Linked DNA regions of Variovorax paradoxus. The protein of the gene in region 2 interacts with the protein of the main gene of each other region in a pairwise test. Links are inferred from orthologs where the notes say so. Each region holds a gene or a part of one and is shown on either strand. Other genes may lie near its edges.

Evidence for each region.
Region 1: the proteins of ftsZ (region 2) and rlmN interact in binary tests that used the Escherichia coli proteins (3 or more experiments, as listed by UniProt). The link is inferred for Variovorax paradoxus from one-to-one orthologs.

Annotation. Positions count from the first base shown.
Region 1 is NZ_CP045644.1:4,824,588-4,833,753, forward strand. What follows is about bases 4,508-7,323. They hold rlmN (23S rRNA (adenine(2503)-C(2))-methyltransferase RlmN), read left to right. Parts: upstream 4,508-5,240; coding sequence 5,241-6,407; downstream 6,408-7,323. Other genes in these bases: GFK26_RS22220 (pseudouridine synthase), read left to right, coding at 4,508-4,641; ndk (nucleoside-diphosphate kinase), read left to right, coding at 4,794-5,219; pilW (type IV pilus biogenesis/stability protein PilW), read left to right, coding at 6,412-7,263; GFK26_RS22240 (helix-turn-helix domain-containing protein), read left to right, coding at 7,256-7,323. In the rest of the region: GFK26_RS22205 (outer membrane protein assembly factor BamD), read right to left, coding at 1-672; GFK26_RS22210 (RluA family pseudouridine synthase), read left to right, coding at 687-1,712; SMC-Scp complex subunit ScpB, read left to right, coding at 1,841-2,782; more of GFK26_RS22220, read left to right, coding at 2,779-4,507; more of GFK26_RS22240, read left to right, coding at 7,324-8,182; ispG (flavodoxin-dependent (E)-4-hydroxy-3-methylbut-2-enyl-diphosphate synthase), read left to right, coding at 8,179-9,166.
Region 2 is NZ_CP045644.1:476,220-485,479, forward strand. What follows is about bases 4,032-6,941. They hold ftsZ (cell division protein FtsZ), read right to left. Parts: upstream 6,139-6,941; coding sequence 4,924-6,138; downstream 4,032-4,923. Other genes in these bases: lpxC (UDP-3-O-acyl-N-acetylglucosamine deacetylase), read right to left, coding at 4,032-4,691; ftsA (cell division protein FtsA), read right to left, coding at 6,309-6,941. In the rest of the region: crossover junction endodeoxyribonuclease RuvC, read left to right, coding at 631-1,179; glyA (serine hydroxymethyltransferase), read right to left, coding at 1,184-2,506; GFK26_RS02115 (LysR family transcriptional regulator), read left to right, coding at 2,613-3,560; GFK26_RS33940 (hypothetical protein), read right to left, coding at 3,571-3,747; more of lpxC, read right to left, coding at 3,768-4,031; more of ftsA, read right to left, coding at 6,942-7,538; GFK26_RS02135 (cell division protein FtsQ/DivIB), read right to left, coding at 7,559-8,308; GFK26_RS02140 (D-alanine--D-alanine ligase), read right to left, coding at 8,446-9,260. UniProt on the Escherichia coli protein: Essential cell division protein that forms a contractile ring structure (Z ring) at the future cell division site. The regulation of the ring assembly controls the timing and the location of cell division.

The DNA.
Region 1 (9,166 bases), 4.3 Mb from region 2 along the record:
CATGATGTACAGGGCTTCTTCGAGCGCCGGCACTTCGCGGTAGTCGGCCAGCGCGATCTGTGCCCGGTTGATGGCCGCCAGGTAGGCGCCACGCGAGTAGTAATAGCGCGCCACGTGAACTTCGTACTGCGCGAGCGAGTTCACGATGTAGTTCATGCGCTGGCGCGCGTCGGGCGCGTAGCGCGATTCGGGGAAGCGCGTCACGAGGTCGCGGAAGGATTCGAACGATTCCTTGGCAGCCTTCTGGTCGCGCTCGGACAGGTCCTGGCGCGTCAGGAACGCGAACATGCCCAGGTCGTCGTTGAAGTTGATCACGCCCTTCAGGTAGAGCGCGTAGTCGAACGCCGGGCTGGCCGGGTGCAGCTTCATGAAGCGGTCGAGCGTGGCGATGGCGTTGGCTTTTTCGCCTGCCTTGTGCTGGGCGTAGGCCTTCTCAAGCTGGGCCTGCTGGGCCAGCGGCGTGCCGGCGGCACGGCCTTCGAGCTTCTCGTACAGCGGCACCGCCTTGTCGTAGGCGCCGGAGCCGACTTCGTCCTTGGCTTCCGAGTAGATGCGGTTGGGGCTCCAGTTCGCGGTCTTGTCTTCCTTGGTGGTGGAACCACAGCCGGCGACGAGAAGGGCCGCCGCGCTGAGCGCGATCCAGGCAGGGACCGATAATTTGGCGCGAAACATCACATACGGCTTTCGTGAAACAGTTGCCCTCAATTATATCGACCGACCCCCTGACCGATCCTCCGGAAGGGCCTGAAGCTGAAGAGGGCGCCGATCTCGCGGAGCCGAGCGAGCTGCGGCCCTTCGCGATCGATCAGGCGCAGCACGGCCAGCGGCTCGATCGCGCGCTGGCCGCCCTGGTGCCGGAGTTTTCGCGCAGTTACCTTCAGCAACTCATCGAGGCCGGCGCCGTCGAGCTGCAAGGGCGCACGCTCACCAAGGTGTCTGCCACGGTGCGCGTCGGGCAGTCGGGGCGCATCGAGTTGCGGCCCACGCCCCAGAGCCAGGCCTTCCGGCCCGAGGCGATGGACCTGGTCACCGTCCATGAAGACGAGCACCTGCGGATCATCGACAAGCCGGCCGGCCTGGTGGTGCACCCGGCGCCCGGCCACTGGAGCGGCACGCTGCTGAACGGACTGCTGGCGCTCGACCCGAAGGCCGTGCTGCTGCCGCGCGCGGGCATCGTGCACCGCCTCGACCGCGACACCAGCGGCCTGATGGTGGTGGCGCGCACGCGGGCCGCGATGGACGCCATGGTGGCGCTGATCGCCGCGCGCGACGTGAAGCGGCAGTACCTGGCGATGGGGCACAAGGCCTGGGAAGGCGCGGCGGCCCGCCAGGTCGATGCGCCGATCGGCCGCGATCCGCGCAACCGGCTGCGCATGGCCGTGGTCGACCTGGAGCGCCACGCGGGCAAGACCGCACGCACGCTGATCGAGCGGCTCGACAGCCACACCGAGGGCTGCGCGGTGCGCTGCACGCTCGAAACTGGCCGCACCCACCAGATCCGCGTGCACATGGCGTCGATTGGTCATCCACTGGTCGGCGATGCGCTCTATGGCGGCGCGCCCGCGGTGGGGCTGTCGCGGCAGGCGCTGCATGCGTTCCGGCTGGCGTTCGTGCATCCCGTCACGCAGCAGCCGATGGAGTTCCGCTCGCCGCCGCCGCCCGATCTGGCCCAGGCTTTGCAGACCTGGGGGCTGGATTACAATCGCGCCTGACGGCCCGAGGGCCGCGCCGGCCACCCGATGCCGGCCTTGCGTTGCACTCGCCGCGTGCCGGCAACGCCTACCCCTTCCATCCATCTGAACAAGCGTCGCCAGGCGCCTTTTTCCGGATAACGCGAACCATGAATACGGCGGATGCCAAGCGCATTCTCGAAACCGCCTTGATCTGTTCGAGCCAGCCGCTGCCGGTGCGCGACATGCGTGTGCTGTTCGACGACGAGCTGGGTGTGGACACCATCAAGGTGCTGTTGCTCGAACTGCAGGAAGACTGGGCGCAACGCGGCCTGGAGCTGGTGAGCGTCGGCAGCGGCTGGCGTTTCCAGAGCCGGCCCGAGATGCGCGATGCCCTCGATCGCCTGCATCCCGAGAAGCCGCCGCGCTACACGCGTGCCGCCCTCGAGACGCTGGCCATCATTGCCTACCGGCAGCCGGCCACGCGCGGCGACATGGAAGACATCCGCGGCGTCACGATCAACTCCCTGATCCTCAAGCAGCTCGAAGACCGCGGCTGGGTCGAGGTGATCGGCCACCGCGAAACGGTCGGCCGGCCCGCGCTCTACGCGACGACCCGCCAGTTTCTCGACGACCTTGGGCTGGCCTCGCTGGACCAGTTGCCGCTGGTGGAAACGCCCGCGCAGCAGGCGGCGCTGGTCGATGCACTGCAGCAGGCCTCGGGCGACCAGCCGGGACTGCCGATGGATGTCGACGCGGCGGAAGACGCCGTGGCCGAATCCGCAGACGCCGCCGTGCGCGTGACCGAAGAGGGCGTGCAGCCCGAACTCGACATGGTCGATGCGCCGCCCGAGTCGGCTGAGCTGGCCGAGGTCGTTTCGACCGATGCGGCGGAGTTTGCCGAAGAGGTGGTGGCGATCACCGGGGGCGACGAAGCCGTCGAGCCCGTAGATGAAGCGCCCCAGGCGTCCGAGCCAGAAGCCGGCAAGTTGCCCGCCGACCCCGAAGGGGCCATCGCGCCCGAAGAACCCCCATCCGACGTCCCGTCCCCCGCAGCGGACGAGGCCGATCCCCACGATCCCCACGCTGTTTCTCCCGGAAAAACCCCATGAGCTCATCCGACACCGACGACGCAGCGAAGCTGCCGGTCGAACCCGAAGTCAAGAAGCGGAAGCGGACAGCCACGCCCAAGCAGGCGACGGAAGTTGCGGTTGAATCCGTGGTTGCGCCCGCAGAGGCAGCAGGGGCCGAGGCCGAAGCAGCGCCGAAGAAGCCGCGTGCGCCCCGCAAGAAGAAGGCGGTCGAGGTTCCGGCTGCCGATGAGCAATTGCAGAGTGCGGCGGAAGTCGCTCCTGCGGCCGAAGCTCCCGCGGCGGTGGAGCCCGATGTGGCGCCCGTGGTTGCCAAAGCCGCGACGGCCGACGAAGACGAGCCCGCACCGGTCGAAACGAAGCGTCCCCAGGCGTCCGATCAGGACGACGACCGCGCGGACGATGATGAAGACGACGAGGAAGACGAGCCCGACGAAGAGGAAGACGACCTCGACCGTGCCCGTCGCGCCGCCGAGCGCGAGCAGCGCAACGCGCTGCCGCCCGAGCCGATCCGCTTCTCCGACGTCATTTCCGGCCAGTTCGATGCCGACGAAGAAAGCCCCGAGGTGCCGCCGCTCAAGCGCGTGCTGCTGCCCGAGGCCGATTCACCCAAGCTGCACAAGGTGCTGGCACAGGCCGGTCTCGGTTCGCGCCTCGAGATGGAGCAACTGATCCTGCAGGGCCGCATCTCGGTCAACAACGAGCCGGCCCACATCGGCCAGCGCATCCAGTACGGCGACCAGGTCAAGATCAACGGCAAGCCGATCCGCTACCGCATCGCTCCGCCGCCGCCGCGCGTGATCGCGTACCACAAGCCCGTGGGCGAGGTGGTCACGCACGACGACCCGCAAAACCGCCCGACGGTGTTCCGCAAGCTGCCGCGACTGCAGCAGGGCAAGTGGCAGTCGGTCGGCCGGCTCGACCTGAACACCGAAGGCCTGTTGCTGTTCAGCAGCTCCGGCGACCTGGCCAACCAGCTCATGCACCCACGCTTCGGCCTGGAGCGCGAGTACGCGGTGCGCGTGCTGGGCGCGCTCACCGCCGAAGAAAAGAAAAAGCTGATCGAAGGCGTGCGCCTGGACGACGGCATGGCGCAGTTCGGCACCATCGAAGACGGCGGCGGCGAAGGCTCCAACTGCTGGTACCGCGTGACCATTTCCGAAGGCCGCAACCGCGAAGTGCGTCGCCTGTTCGAGTCGGTGGGCCACGCGGTCAGCCGACTCATCCGCATCCGCTACGGCGCGATGGTGCTGCCGCGCGGCCTCAAGCGCGGCGCCTGGATGGAACTCGACGAGCGCGACATCCAGGCGCTGTTCCAGGCCTCCGGCGGCGCGCAGGCGCGACCGGCGGGTCCGCAGCAGCAACGCGGCCCCGGTGGCCCGGAGGGCGGCGGTCGCAACGGTCGGAACAAGAAGCGCCGTGGCAACAACAACAACCGCAACGGCAACAACGCCGGCGGCATGGGCGGCGGTCAGCCGCGTGAAGCACGCGGCGAAGCACCGATCCCGAGCCCGTTGGGCGACGGTCGTCCGCCGCGCGGCGAGCGCGGAGGACGCGGTGGCCCGAACCGGGGCGGCGGCAATGGCGGTCCGCCGCAGCAACAAGGGCGCCGCGGCAACGCAGGCCCCGGCAACCGTCAGGGCGGCCAGGGGCAAGGGCAGGGCGGCGGTGGCAATCGGGCGCCAGGTGGCGGCGGTGGTGGCGGCGCTGCGAACCAGCCCGATCCGATGAAGACGTCGGTCGGCTACATCGGTGCCGACAGCTTCTCGCGCCAGCGCAAGGAACAGCGCGGCGGTCCGGGACGTCGCGGCGGTGGTGGGGGTTCGCAAGGCGGTGGCGGCTTCGGTGGCCCGGCCGGCAGCCGCCGCCGCGGACGCTGAAAACCAGCCGTCGCAGCGCGGCCTTTCGCGGGGTTTTCACCAATCCCGCAGGTCGCGCCGGTTAAAATCAGAGGCTTTGTCGACGGGCCGCGAAACAAATTCGCTGCAGTTGTGACAAAACACTTCAAAATCAAAGCTCAGGAAGCACTTCAATGGCTATCGAACGTACCCTTTCCATCATCAAGCCCGACGCCGTCGCCAAGAACGTCATCGGCAAGATCGTCTCCCGCTTCGAGGCTGCCGGCCTCAAGGTTGTCGCCGCCAAGCTGGTTCACCTGTCGCGCAACGAAGCCGAGCAGTTCTACTCGGTGCACAAGGAGCGTCCCTTCTTCAAGGACCTCGTCGAGTTCATGATTTCGGGCCCCGTGTTCGTGCAAGCACTCGAAGGCGAGAACGCCATCGCCAAGAACCGTGACCTGATGGGCGCCACGGACCCGAAGAAGGCAGCCGCCGGCACCATCCGCGCCGACTTCGCCGACAGCATCGACGCCAACGCCGTTCACGGCTCGGACGCGCCCGAAACGGCTGCCGCCGAAGTCGCTTTCTTCTTCGCCGGCCTCAACGTCTACGCACGCTGAAGCCGTTTCTCGCCTGAATTCATGACCACAGCCAATCTGCTCGAATTCGATCTCGACGGGCTGGCTGCGTTCTGCGAAAAACTCGGCGAGAAAAAATTCCGCGCCACGCAGCTGTTTCGCTGGATCCACCAGCGTGGCGCCAGCGACTTCACCCAGATGACCGATCTGGCGAAGTCGCTTCGCGAGAAACTCGCGACCACCGCGCGCGTGGAGGCCCTGTCGGTCCTCACGCAGCATGAATCCAAGGACGGCACGATCAAGTGGCTGTTCGACGTCGGCGGCGGTGATGCGGTCGAGGCCGTGTTCATTCCCGAAGACGACCGCGGCACGCTGTGCGTGTCGTCGCAGGCCGGTTGCGCCGTGGGCTGCCGCTTTTGCTCGACCGGGCATCAGGGCTTCAGCCGCAACCTCACCACGGGCGAAATCGTCGCCCAGCTCTGGTTTGCCGAGCATTTCCTGCGCAAGCACCTCAAGCGCAACGAGCGCGTCATCTCCAACGTGGTGATGATGGGCATGGGCGAGCCGCTGCAGAACTACTCGGCGCTGGTGCCCGCATTGCGCACCATGCTCGATGACAACGCCTACGGGCTGTCGCGCCGCCGTGTCACGGTGTCGACTTCCGGCGTCGTGCCGATGATCGACCGCCTGGGTGCCGATTGCGCCGTCGCCATGGCCGTCTCGCTGCATGCGCCCAACGATGCGCTGCGCGATGACCTCGTGCCGCTCAACCGCAAGTACCCGATCGCCGAACTGCTCGAGGCCTGCAAGCGCTACCTCGTGCATGCGCCGCGCGATTTCATCACCTTCGAATACTGCATGCTCGACGGCGTCAACGACCAGCCCGAGCACGCGCGTCAGCTGATCGAGCTCGTGCGCAAGCACGACGTCTCGTGCAAGTTCAACCTGATTCCGTTCAACCCGTTTCCCGCGTCGGGCCTGCTGCGCTCGCCGCAACCGCGTGTGCTGGCCTTTGCCCGCACGCTGAGCGAAGCGGGCCTCGTGACCACCGTGCGCAAGACGCGCGGTGACGACATCGACGCCGCCTGCGGACAACTCGCCGGCGACGTGAAAGATCGCACCCGTGCGGCCGAGCGCATGGCCCAGCGCCGTGCGGAGGTGGCCGAGCGCCCCGTCGTGCTGCACCCTCGCGCCAAGATCCCCAAAACAACCGTTCCCCAGGAGCATTGACGCAATGAGCATGGCCTTACCGACGACGACCGCGAGCGTGCAGCGAGTGCTGAGCGCAGGAATCGCGAGCGTCGCCGTGGCGCTTCTTCTCGCGGGCTGCGTCAACACGCGAACCACCACCACCGGGCTTGTCGGCAGCGGAGCCGACAGTGGCGCCCCTGTCGTGACCCACACCGACGAAAACAACCGCCGACGCGCCCGCCTGCGGATGGAGCTGGCTGCCGGCTACTTCGAACAGGGCCAGACCTCGGTTGCCCTCGAAGAACTCAAGCAGGTGCTGGCCATCGATCCGGGTTACGCCGATGCCTACAACCTGCGCGGGCTGGTCTACATGCGGCTTGAGGACGCGGCCCAGGCGGAAGACAGCTTCCGCCGCGCGGTCGCGATCAATCCGCGCGACGCCAACACGCGCCACAACTACGGCTGGTTGCTGTGCCAGCAGAACCGCTACGGCGACGCCGCACAGCAGTTCGCCGCGGCACTGGCTGTGCCCAGCTATGCCGACCGCGCCAAGACGCTCATGACCCAGGGGGTTTGCGAGCTCAAGGCCGGCCAGCGGCAGCAAGCTGAACGCAGCCTGCTGCAGGCCTACGAACTCGACGCCGGCAATCCGGTGATCGGCTTCAACCTGGCCTCGGTGCTGGCGCAGCGCGAAGAGTGGTCGCGCGCGCAGTTCTACGCTCGCCGTGTCAACAACAGCCCGTCGGCCAATGCAGAGACGCTCTGGCTGGGCGTCAAGATCGAACGGAAGCTCAACAACCGCGAGGCTGTCGCGCAGCTGGGCGGTCAACTGCAACGACGTTTCCCTCAATCGCGGGAGGCAATGGCGTACGAGCGCGGGAATTTCAATGACTGAACGGGTTTCGGAGTTCGGGACGTCCGCGGCACTGCCGCTGGCAGAGGCCGACGTCGCGGAAAAAACGGCCGGCGACATGCTGCGCGAAGCGCGCGAAGCGCATGGCCTGCACATCGAGATGGTGGCCGCGGCGCTCAAGGTGCCGCCGCAAAAGCTGCTCGCGCTTGAAGCCAACGACATCGCCTCGCTGCCCGACCCCGTCTTTGCGCGGGCCCTCGCCAGCAGCGTGTGCCGCGCACTGCGCGTCGATCCGGCGCCGGTGCTCGCCAAGTTGCCGGGCGCCCAGCGCGCACCGCTGGCCGAAACCAATCGGACGCTGAACGCCCGTGTGGTCTCCGACACGCCGCGCTGGAACGGCGGGCGCTCCGGCGGCCTGCCGTCGCGCGCGCTGCTGACGGTCGTGGTGCTGCTGCTGATCGGCGCCGGCGTGCTGTTCTGGATGCCGCAATCGGCGTTTGACCAGATCGGCGCTTCCGTTGGCCGACTGACGGCGAAGAACGAGGCCGAGACCATGCCGCCTCCCGATCAGGGCGGGGTCTCGGAGCCTGTGCCGACGCAGGCCGTGGCCCCGACCGGCCCGGTGGATGCCGCACCGGCTGCTGGTGTCCTGGCCGCCGTGCCGGCCGTCCCGGCCTCTGCGCCCCTGGCGGCGGTCGCCAACACCAGCACCGCAAGCAGCCAGCAGCTCGTCTTCGTGGCGCGCGAGGAATGCTGGGTCACCGTCACCGAAGCCGGCGGCAAGCAGTTGCTGCGCCGCAGCCTGCAGGTCGGCGAAACCGTCGGGCTGTCGGGCACGCTGCCGCTGTCCGTGGTGGTGGGGCGAGCATCGGCGGTCGATGTGCAGGTGAACGGAAAGCCCTACGATCTGAAGCCTGTCACCCGCGGAGGCGGCGTGGCGCGTTTCGAGGTGAAATCGTGACAACCGACTGCACTCCCCAACCCATTGAATCGGCCGCGCCCAAGGCGCGCCGTTCGCGCCAGGCCAGTGTGGTCTGGGGACCGCGCACGGTCACGGTGGGGGGCGACGCGCCCACGCGCGTGCAATCGATGACCAACACCGACACGGTCGATGCCATCGGCACCGCGATCCAGGTCAAGGAGCTCGCCATTGCGGGTTCCGAGATGGTCCGCATCACCGTCAACACGCCCGAAGCCGCCGCGCAGGTGCCCTACATCCGCGAGCAGCTCGACCGCATGGGCATCGACGTGCCGCTGATCGGCGACTTCCATTACAACGGCCACCGCTTGCTCACCGACTATCCGGCCTGCGCCGAGGCGCTGAGCAAGTACCGCATCAACCCCGGCAACGTGGGCAAGGGCGACAAGAAGGACAAGCAGTTCGGCCAGATGATCGACGCGGCCATGCGCTGGAACAAGCCGGTGCGCATCGGCGTGAACTGGGGCAGCCTCGACCAGGAACTGCTCGCCAGCCTGATGGACACCAACAGCCAGCGCGCCACGCCCTGGGACGCCAAGCAGGTGATGTACGAGGCGCTGATCACCTCGGCCATCGAATCCGCCAAGCTGGCCGAGTCGATGGGCATGGCCGGCAACCAGGTCATCCTGTCGTGCAAGGTGAGCGGCGTTCAAGACCTGATTTCGGTGTACCGCGAACTCGCGCGGCGCTGCGACAACCCGCTGCACCTGGGTCTGACCGAAGCCGGCATGGGCACCAAGGGCACGGTGGCTTCGGCCACGGCGCTGTCGATCCTGCTGCAGGAGGGCATCGGCGACACGATTCGCGTGTCGCTCACGCCCCAGCCGGGCGAGTCGCGCACGCAGGAAGTGCTGATCGCCAACGAAATTCTTCAGGCCCTGGGGCTGCGCGTGTTCGTGCCCAGCGTCACGGCCTGCCCCGGCTGCGGCCGCACCACGAGCACCACGTTTCAAGAGCTTGCCAAGC
Region 2 (9,260 bases):
AGCCGCCACACATCGAGTTCGGCATCGGCCTGCGCATCGAGCTGCTCGCTCATGAAGTCGCAGGCCTCGCAACGCGCCGCGGCATCGTCGATGAGCCAAGTGCGTTGGTAGAGCGCGTGGGCGATGTGCGCGCGGATCTCGGGCTCGCTGCGCGCGCCGTGCGCGGCGACCAGGCGGTCGAGCGTGGCCAGCGCGTCGGCCGGGCGGTGCAGCTGGCGCAGCACGTGCGCGAGCAGTCGCAGCGCCTGGCAGCAGGGCACGACCACGGCGGCGTCGGGCAGCGCGCCAAACTCGGCGATCAACTGGCTGCAGGCGGCGATCGCCTCGCGACGGCGGCCGAGGTCGCTCAACAGCTCCGCCTGGCGAAAGCTCCCGGCGGCGCGTTCGGCGGGAGGCTGCAGGCGCGCGAGCGGGGACTGGGCGTCGTTCAGTGGCTTGAGTTGCTTCAGTTGCTGCTGTGCGGAGGACTCGACTACATTCACCTTCGCTTCCTTGTGTGGCGCGCCCCGCGCGGAGCGGGGCGGAATGCAAGAACCGGCGGATTCTGCCCGCGATACCCTCGCATCCCGCACGAATTCGCACCTTCTTCGATCTTCCTCACCCGGGCTTAGGCCTTTACGCTTCCTTTTCATGCGGATTCTCGGCATCGACCCCGGTTTGCAGACCACCGGCTTCGGCGTGGTCGATGCGGACGGCCATGCGCTGCGCTACGTGGCCAGCGGCACCATCAGCACCCGGCACCTGGGCAGCGGCAACCTGCCGGCGCGCCTGAAGGTGCTGTTCGACGGCATCGGCGAGATCACGGCGCGCTACCAGCCCGATGCGTCGGCGGTCGAAATCATCTTCGTCAACGTCAACCCGCAGTCGACGCTGCTGCTGGGCCAGGCGCGCGGCGCCTGCGTGACGGCATTGGTGAGCCACAACCTCTCGGTGGCCGAGTACACGGCGCTGCAGATGAAGAAGGCCGTGGCAGGCCACGGCCAGGCCGCGAAGGCGCAGGTGCAGGAGATGGTGAAGCGCCTGCTCGACCTGCCCGGCCTGCCGGGCGCCGACGCGGCGGACGCGCTGGGCATCGCCATCACGCACGCGCAGGTTGGCCGCTCGATGGCACGGCTCGCGGAAGCGGCCGAGCTGTCGAAGACCCACGCCGGCACCTACCGGCAAGGGCGTTCGCGCTGAGGTTTCAGCGCACGATGTAGCGCAGATCGCCCAGGCGCCGGCGGCGTTCGCGCACCTCGACAGCCACGGCGGGCGCATCGCCTGCCAGCGCGCGCGCGATCCAGCCGGCCAGTTGCGGCATGTCCTCGGGCGTGAAGCCCAGCCGCACGATCTCGGGCACGCCCAGGCGCAGGCCGTTGATGTCGCCGTCGACCGGCGCGATCGGCAGGCCGATGCCGCAGGCCAGCAACCCGCCTTGGGCCAACTGCTTCGCGGCGCGTTGCCCACCGCCCCAGCGCGCAGCCTCGAGCGCGAACTGGTGCGACTGCGTGAAGCCGCGCGCCTTGGCGAACACGGGCAGGCCTTCGGCATCGAGTGCACGCGCGAGCGCCTGCGCGGTATCGCGCATCGCTGCCGCATAGGCCACGCCATGCACCTTCCAGTCGAGCAGGCCACGGGCCAGTGCGGCCGTTCGGCCCGCGTCCGAGTTGGCCGTGAGCCCCGGGTAGGCGATGGCGTCGATGCGCTCCATCAGCGCCGCATCGTTCGACACGATCAGCCCGCCGGCCGGGCCACCCAGGCTCTTGTAGGTGCTCATGGTGATCGCGTGCGCGCCCTCTTCGAGCGGCTGCGGCCAGGCCTTGCCGGCCACCATGCCCGAGAGGTGCGCGGCATCGAAGAGCAGTTTCGCGCCCACGCTGTCGGCCACCTCGCGGATGGCGGACACCGGGTGCGGGAACAGGTTCAGGCTGCCGCCGATGGTGATGAGCTTCGGCTTCACCTCGCGCGCGAGCTTCGCCAGCGCGACCACGTCGACCGAGTAGCCGTCGGCATCGACCGGCGCCGGCACGGTCTTCAGGCCGTAGAGCCCGGCCGCGCCCGCCGCGTGGTGGGTCACGTGGCCGCCGATGGCGGGCGGCGGCGCGATGATCGTGTCGCCGGGCTGGCAGGTCGCCATGAACACGTAGAGGTTCGACAGCGCGCCGGAGCTCACGCGCACCTCGGTGAAGCGCGCGCCGAACACCTCGGCCGCGAGCTCGGCGGCGACGACCTCGATGCGCTCGATGGCGTCCAGCCCCATCTCGTACTTGTCGCCGGGGTAGCCCAGCGACGGGCGCGAACCCAGCCCGCGCGACAGCAGCGCTTCGGCGGCGGGGTTCATCACGTTGGTGGCCGGGTTGAGGTTCAGCCCGTCGACGTCGTGGATGCGGTGGTTGTCGGCCACGAGGCGTTCGATCTCGGCGGCCACGCCCACGGCGTCGCGCGCGGCGGCGTCGGCGGCGATGGCGAGCACGTGGTCCTCGCTGGCGGCGGGAACCCAGGAACGGCGGTGAAGGGCTGCGGGCATGCGGTGTCTCGCTGAGGAAGGGAATGACCGCATGGTCGCGCCCTGTGCCTGCGCCGGCAACACGGATAAACTGGGCCCGAGCCCTAGAAAATTGGGCCTCCACCCCATGTCCCTCGCCCCACCCCGCCCTCGCCTGCCGCCGCACACGGCCGTGCGCGCCTTCGAGGCCGCTGCGCGCCACGGCAGTTTCGCGCGCGCGGCCGAGGAGCTGTTCGTGACGCCCGCCGCCGTCGCGCAGCAGATCAAGGCGCTCGAGACCTGGGCCGGCGGTGCGCTGTTCGAGCGGCACAGCCAGGGCATCCGGCTCAGTGCGCACGGCCGGCGCGCGTTGCCCGCGCTCAGTGCGGCGGTCGACCAGCTCGGCCTCGCCGTGCAGGCGCTGCGCCAGGAAACGCAGACCGCCGCGCGCCGCAGCACGCTGCAGGTGGCGGCCTTGCCGGCCATGGCGCAGCTGTGGCTGTCGCCGCGGCTCTCGCGGCTGAAGGTTGCACTGCCCGGCGTGCAGGTGTCGGTGACGGCGCTGGAGCAGCCGCCGAACTTCCGGCGCGAGCCCTTCGATCTCGGGCTGTTCTACGCACGCGATACAGAGGCTGCCGTCGGCGCGACGGGCATCCCGCTCGCGCGCGACCGCCTTGTGCCCGTGTGCAGCCCGCGCGTGCGGCCGTCGCTGGAGAGCGGACGTCCGCGCCCGCTCGACGACCTCCTCGACGTGCTCGCGCGCTGCGGCGGCCTGCACGACACGGTGTGGCGCGACGACTGGTCCCGCTGGCTGCAGGCCGTGCGCCCCGGCACCACGTCAACCGAGGCCGACGCGCTGGCCGCCGGCCCGGACTTCTCGCTCTACAGCCTCGCGCTGCAGGCCGCGCTCGATGGCGAAGGGGTGCTGATGGGGCGCGAGCGGCTGGTGGCACCGCTGCTCGAGAAGGGCCGGCTGCACGCGCCCTGGGGACGACCGAAGGCGCTGGGAGACACGCTGATGTTGCTGGTGCCCGCGCACCGCAAGGGGCCGCTGCTTGCGCAGCAGGTGCAGGCCTTGCAGGCCCTGGTCGACTGAACGGCTCGCGCTATGCGACGCGCTCGGCGATCAGGACTGCGAAGAAGCCCAGCGCCGCCAGCACCGTCCACTTGAACACGACCCAGCCGAAGCGGCGGTACTTGACCTGCCCCGTGCCCGCGTAGAACGCGAAGGACACGCCCGCCACCAGCAGAAGCAGCAGGATGGCCCAGCGAAAGAGAAGCATCGGAAAAAGCGCGCGCCTGCTTACCAGGCCCGCGCCACTTCGCCGAAGCCGCGCGGTGCGCGCTTCTCGTCTTCGAAGGTCACGACCTCGTAGGCGTCGCTGTGCGAGAGCAGTTCGCGCAGCAGCTTGTTGTTGAGCGCATGGCCCGAGCGGAACGCGGTGTATGCGGCCAGCAGCGGCTTGCCGATGATGTACAGGTCGCCCATGGCGTCGAGGATCTTGTGCTTCACGAACTCGTCGTCGTAGCGCAGGCCGCCGGCATTGAGCACCTTGGTGTCGTCCATGACGATGGCGTTGTCGAGACCGCCGCCGAGCGCGAGGCCCTTGCTGCGCATGTACTCGACCTCTTTGGTGAAGCCGAAGGTGCGCGCACGTGCGATGTCGCGGCTGTACGAGTCGGTGCCCAGGTCGAACTCCACACGCTGGCCGGTGGAGTTGACGACGCGGTGGTCGAAGTCGATCTCGAAGCTCAGCTTGAAGCCGTGGTACGGCTCCAGGCTCGCCCACTTCTCGTTGGCGCCCTCGCCTTCGCGCACCTCGACCTTGCGCAGCACGCGGATGAAGCGGCGCGGCGCCTTCTGCAGTTCGATGCCCGCGCTTTGCAGCAGGAACACGAAGGACGAGGCCGACCCGTCGAGGATCGGCACTTCGTCGGCCGTGATGTCGATGTAGAGGTTGTCGATGCCCAGGCCCGCGCAGGCGGACATGATGTGTTCGACCGTCTGCACCTTGGCGCCGCCCGTGGACACGGTGGACGCCAGGCGCGTGTCGGTGACCGATTCGGCGGTCATGCGGATCTCGACCGGCTCGGGCAGGTCGACGCGGCGGAACACGATGCCCGTGTCGGCCGGGGCCGGTCGCAGGGTCAGCTCCACGCGTTGGCCGCTGTGTAGCCCCACGCCCACGGCGCGGCTGATCGACTTGAGGGTTCGTTGTTGCAGCACGCCCATGATTTTAGGCGGGCTGCGACCTTGACGCCCTATTCCCCTGGCTATGGCCGCGATAGACATGGACCGGTCAAAAAAAGAAAGCGCACACAAAAAAGCCGGGGAGCCCCCGGCGGTGGACGCAAGGGGCACGAGGTGGACGCAGCGCCTAGGGCCGGGGGTCAGTCCCTTTCAGGTCTTCCCCGTCCCCTTGCGAACCCTCGTGCCCTCTGCGTTCGGTGGCCTGCGGTCAGTCGGCCTGACGGCGCAGGAATGCAGGGATTTCGAAGTCGTCCATGCCACCCGACGACAGCGCGTCGACCTTGGCGGCGGCCATCGTGCGGTTGGTGCGCCACACGCTGGGCACGGCCATGCCGTCGTAGTTGGGCTGGCTGCCCGAACCACCACCCGCGTGGCCCATGCCGCCGAGCGTCGGCACGGTGAACGGGATGTTGTCGGTGCCGGTGCGGATCACTTCGAGCGTCGGAGCCTGGCGGCGTGCGTCGGCGCGCGACAGACCCGTGGCCACCACCGTGACGCGCATCTGGTCGCCCAGGCTTTCGTCGTAGGCGGCACCGTAGATCACGTGCGCGTCGGGCGAGGCGTAGGCGCGGATGGTGTTCATCGCGAGCTTCGACTCGTTCAGCTTCAGCGAACCCTTCGATGCCGTCACCAACACCAGCACGCCCTTGGCACCCGAGAGGTCGATGCCTTCGAGCAGCGGGCAGGCCACGGCCTGTTCGGCGGCGATGCGCGCGCGGTCGGGACCTGCAGCCGCGGCCGTGCCCATCATGGCCTTGCCGGGTTCGCCCATCACGGTGCGCACGTCTTCGAAGTCGACGTTCACGCCGCCGTACTCGTTGATGATTTCCGAGATACCACCCACGGCGTTCTTCAGCACGTCGTTGGCGTGCGCGAAGGCTTCGTCCTGCGTGATGTCTTCACCGAGCACGTCGAGCAGCTTCTCGTTGAGCACGACGATCAGCGAGTCGACGTTGGCTTCGAGCTCGGCCAGGCCGGCATCGGCGTTGGTCATGCGACGGCCGCCTTCCCAGTCGAAGGGCTTGGTCACCACACCCACGGTGAGGATGCCCATTTCCTTGGCCACGCGCGCGATCACGGGTGCCGCGCCGGTGCCGGTGCCGCCGCCCATGCCGGCCGTGATGAACAGCATGTGCGCGCCGTCGATGGCGGCGCGGATGTCGTCCACCGCGGCTTCGGCCGCGTCACGGCCCTTCTCGGGCTTGCTGCCGGCGCCCAGGCCGCTGATGCCCAGCTGGATGTTCTTGTGCGCGTTGCTGCGTTGCAGGGCTTGCGCGTCGGTGTTGGCGCAAACGAACTGCACGCCTTGCACACCACGCTCCATCATGTGGGCGACCGCATTGCCACCGCCGCCGCCGACACCGATCACCTTGATCTGCGTGCCCTGGTTGAATTCTTCGACTTCGATCATTTCGATGGTCATTTCTAACTCCTTGAATATTGCAGTTGCCGTTATGTGTCTATGAATATTTCTTTTGCCGTGACGTGATCAACGGGATCGCCGTCGCGATGGTGGACCGGTGCGTCGCCATCGCTCGTTGAAATGCAGCGGAGGGCCCGCGCGTGCGAGCCAGAGTGGGGAGTGGTTCATGGTCAGAAGTTCCCCACGATGAAGTCCTTGAAACGTCCGAACGCAGTCTTTACGGACCCGTTCTTCTGTGCGACCTTGAAACCACGCATGCGTGCAAAACGTGCCTCTTCGAGCAGGCCCATCACGGTGGCCGCGCGCGGCTGCGCCACCATGTCCGAGAGCGCGCTCGAGTACTTCGGGATGCCGCGACGCACGGGCTTGAGGAAGATGTCTTCACCGAGCTCGACCATGCCGGGCATGACGGCGCTGCCGCCCGTGAGCACCACGCCGGAAGACAGCACTTCCTCGTAGCCCGACTCGCGCACCACCTGCTGCACCAGCGAGAAGATTTCTTCGATGCGCGGCTCGATCACGCCGGCAAGCGCCTGCTTGCTCAACATGCGCGGGCCGCGATCGCCAAGGCCGGGGACTTCGACCTGCGATTCAGGGTCGGCCAGCAGCTGCTTGGCGTAGCCGTGCTCGACCTTGATGTCCTCCGCGTCCTTGGTGGGCGTGCGCAGGGCCATCGCGATGTCGCTCGTGATGAGGTCGCCCGCGATCGGGATCACGGCCGTGTGGCGGATCGCGCCATTGGTGAAGATCGCCACGTCGGTCGTGCCCGCGCCGATGTCGACCAGCACCACGCCGAGTTCACGCTCGTCTTCGGTGAGCACCGCCTGGCTCGAGGCCAGCGGGTTCAGCATCAGCTGGTCGACCTCGAGGCCGCAGCGGCGCACGCACTTGATGATGTTCTCGGCCGCGCTCTGCGCGCCGGTCACGATGTGCACTTTGGCCTCCAGGCGCATGCCGCTCATGCCGATCGGCTCCTTCACGTCCTGGCCGTCGATCACGAACTCCTGCGGCTCCACCAGCAGCAGGCGCTGGTCGCTCGATATGTTGATGGCGCGCGCCGTCTCGACCACGCGGGCCACATCGGCGGGCGTGACTTCCTTGTCCTTCACCGCCACCATGCCGCTCGAATTGATGCCGCGGATGTGGCTGCCGGTGATGCCGGTGTAGACGCGGCTGATCTTGCAGTCGGCCATCAGCTCGGCTTCTTTGAGCGCCTGCTGGATGCTCTGCACGGTGGCGTCGATGTTCACCACGACGCCGCGCTTGAGGCCGTTGCTGGGCGCGATGCCCAGGCCGGCCAGCTTGAGCTCGCCGCCTTGCAGCACCTCGGCCACGACCACCATCACCTTGGCGGTTCCGATGTCCAGGCCTACGACCAGGTCTTTGTATTCTTTGGGCATGTCAATGTCCTCGGTATTCGCTACTTGATTTTTCTTGGGGCCTCGGGCGAGACCGTGGTGACGCCGCGCAGCCGCAGGGCATACGCGTCGTTGTGGCGCAGATCGGCGCGTTCGACGTCGGCCACCGTGCGGCGGTACTGGCCCGCGACCTGCGTCACGGTCTTCAGGAACCGCTGCAGGCGCGCCGACACCTCGTCGCTCTGGCCGCGGCCGAGTTCGATCTCGGCGCCGTTGTCCAGCAGCACCTTCCAGCTGCCGCGGCTGGACAGCCGCAGCTCGGCGATGTCGAAGTCGTAGGGCTCGAACATCGGCGCGAGCACGCGGTACATGCCCAGCACCTGCCCAGCCTGCTCGATCGGGCCGTCCAGCCGCGGCAGATCGCCGTCGACCTCGGCCACGTTGGCCTCGAACACGTCGCCGAACCCGTTGATCAGCTTGGAGCCGGCCTCCTCGCCCCACACCGCCACCGGCACCTGCTCGGTCAGCGTCACGCGCAGCTTGTTCGGGAACTCGCGCCGCACGACCGCGCTGCGCACCCACGGCACCGTCTCGAAGGCGGTGCGCGCACGCGCCAGGTCGATGGTGAAGAAGTTGCCCTTCAGCTGCGGCGCCACATTGGCGCGCAGCGTGACCGCGTTGTTGTGCGTCACCTCGCCGTCCACCTTGATGCCCGAGATCGGGAAGAAAGGCTGGCGCAGCACCCACCACGCGCTCGCCGCCAGCAGCATGAGTGCCACCAGCACGAACGCAACGTTCGCGACGATGTTCATCAGCTTGACGTCAAAAGGAGCGGTAGTACTCACAAATGCTCCCCCAGGCTGCGCCGCTGCGCGGCTCCGCCACCCCCCTCGCAAGCGAGGGGGCGAACGCCTTCGGGCGGCCGGGCGGCGTTCATGTCGGCCATGGCTTAGTTCGCGCCTCCCCTGGCATCGAGCGATGCGGACGCCAGCACGCGCACGCACAGCTCTTCGTAGGGAATGCCCGCCGCGCGCGCCGACATCGGCACCAGCGAATGGCTGGTCATGCCGGGCGAGGTGTTCATCTCGAGCAGGAAGGGCTTGCGGTCGCTGGCGCGGATCATCACGTCGGCGCGGCCCCAGCCGCGGCAACCGAGCGTGTGGTACGCGGCCAGCGTGATGCGCTGGATCTCGCGTTCCTCGGCGTCGGGCAGGCCGCTCGGGCACTGGTACTTCACGTCGTCGGTGAAGTACTTGTTCTGGTAGTCGTAGGCGCCCTCGGGCGCGGCGATGCGCACCACCGGCAGCGCGCGTGCATCGAGGCCCTGGCCGAGCACGGCGCAGGTCACTTCTTCGCCGTCGATGAACTCTTCGCACAGCACGTCGGCGTCGAACTTCGCCGACAGCGCCACGGCGTCCTGCATCTGCGAGTAGCCCTCGACCTTGGTCACGCCGATGGACGAGCCCTCGCGCGGCGGCTTCACGATCAGCGGCAGGCCGAGCACGTCGGGCACGGCACGGATCTGCTCGCGGCTTTGCTGGTCGAAGGCCAGACGCACGTACTTGGGCGTCGGCAGGCCGTCGGCCTGCCAGATGCGCTTGGTCATGACCTTGTCCATCGCCACGCTCGAGGCCATCACGCCCGAGCCGGTGTAGGGAATGCCGAGCAGCTCGAGCGCGCCCTGCACGGTGCCGTCTTCGCCATGACGGCCATGGAGCGCGACGAAGCAGCGCGCGAAGCCTTCGCGCTTCAGGTCGGTGAGTT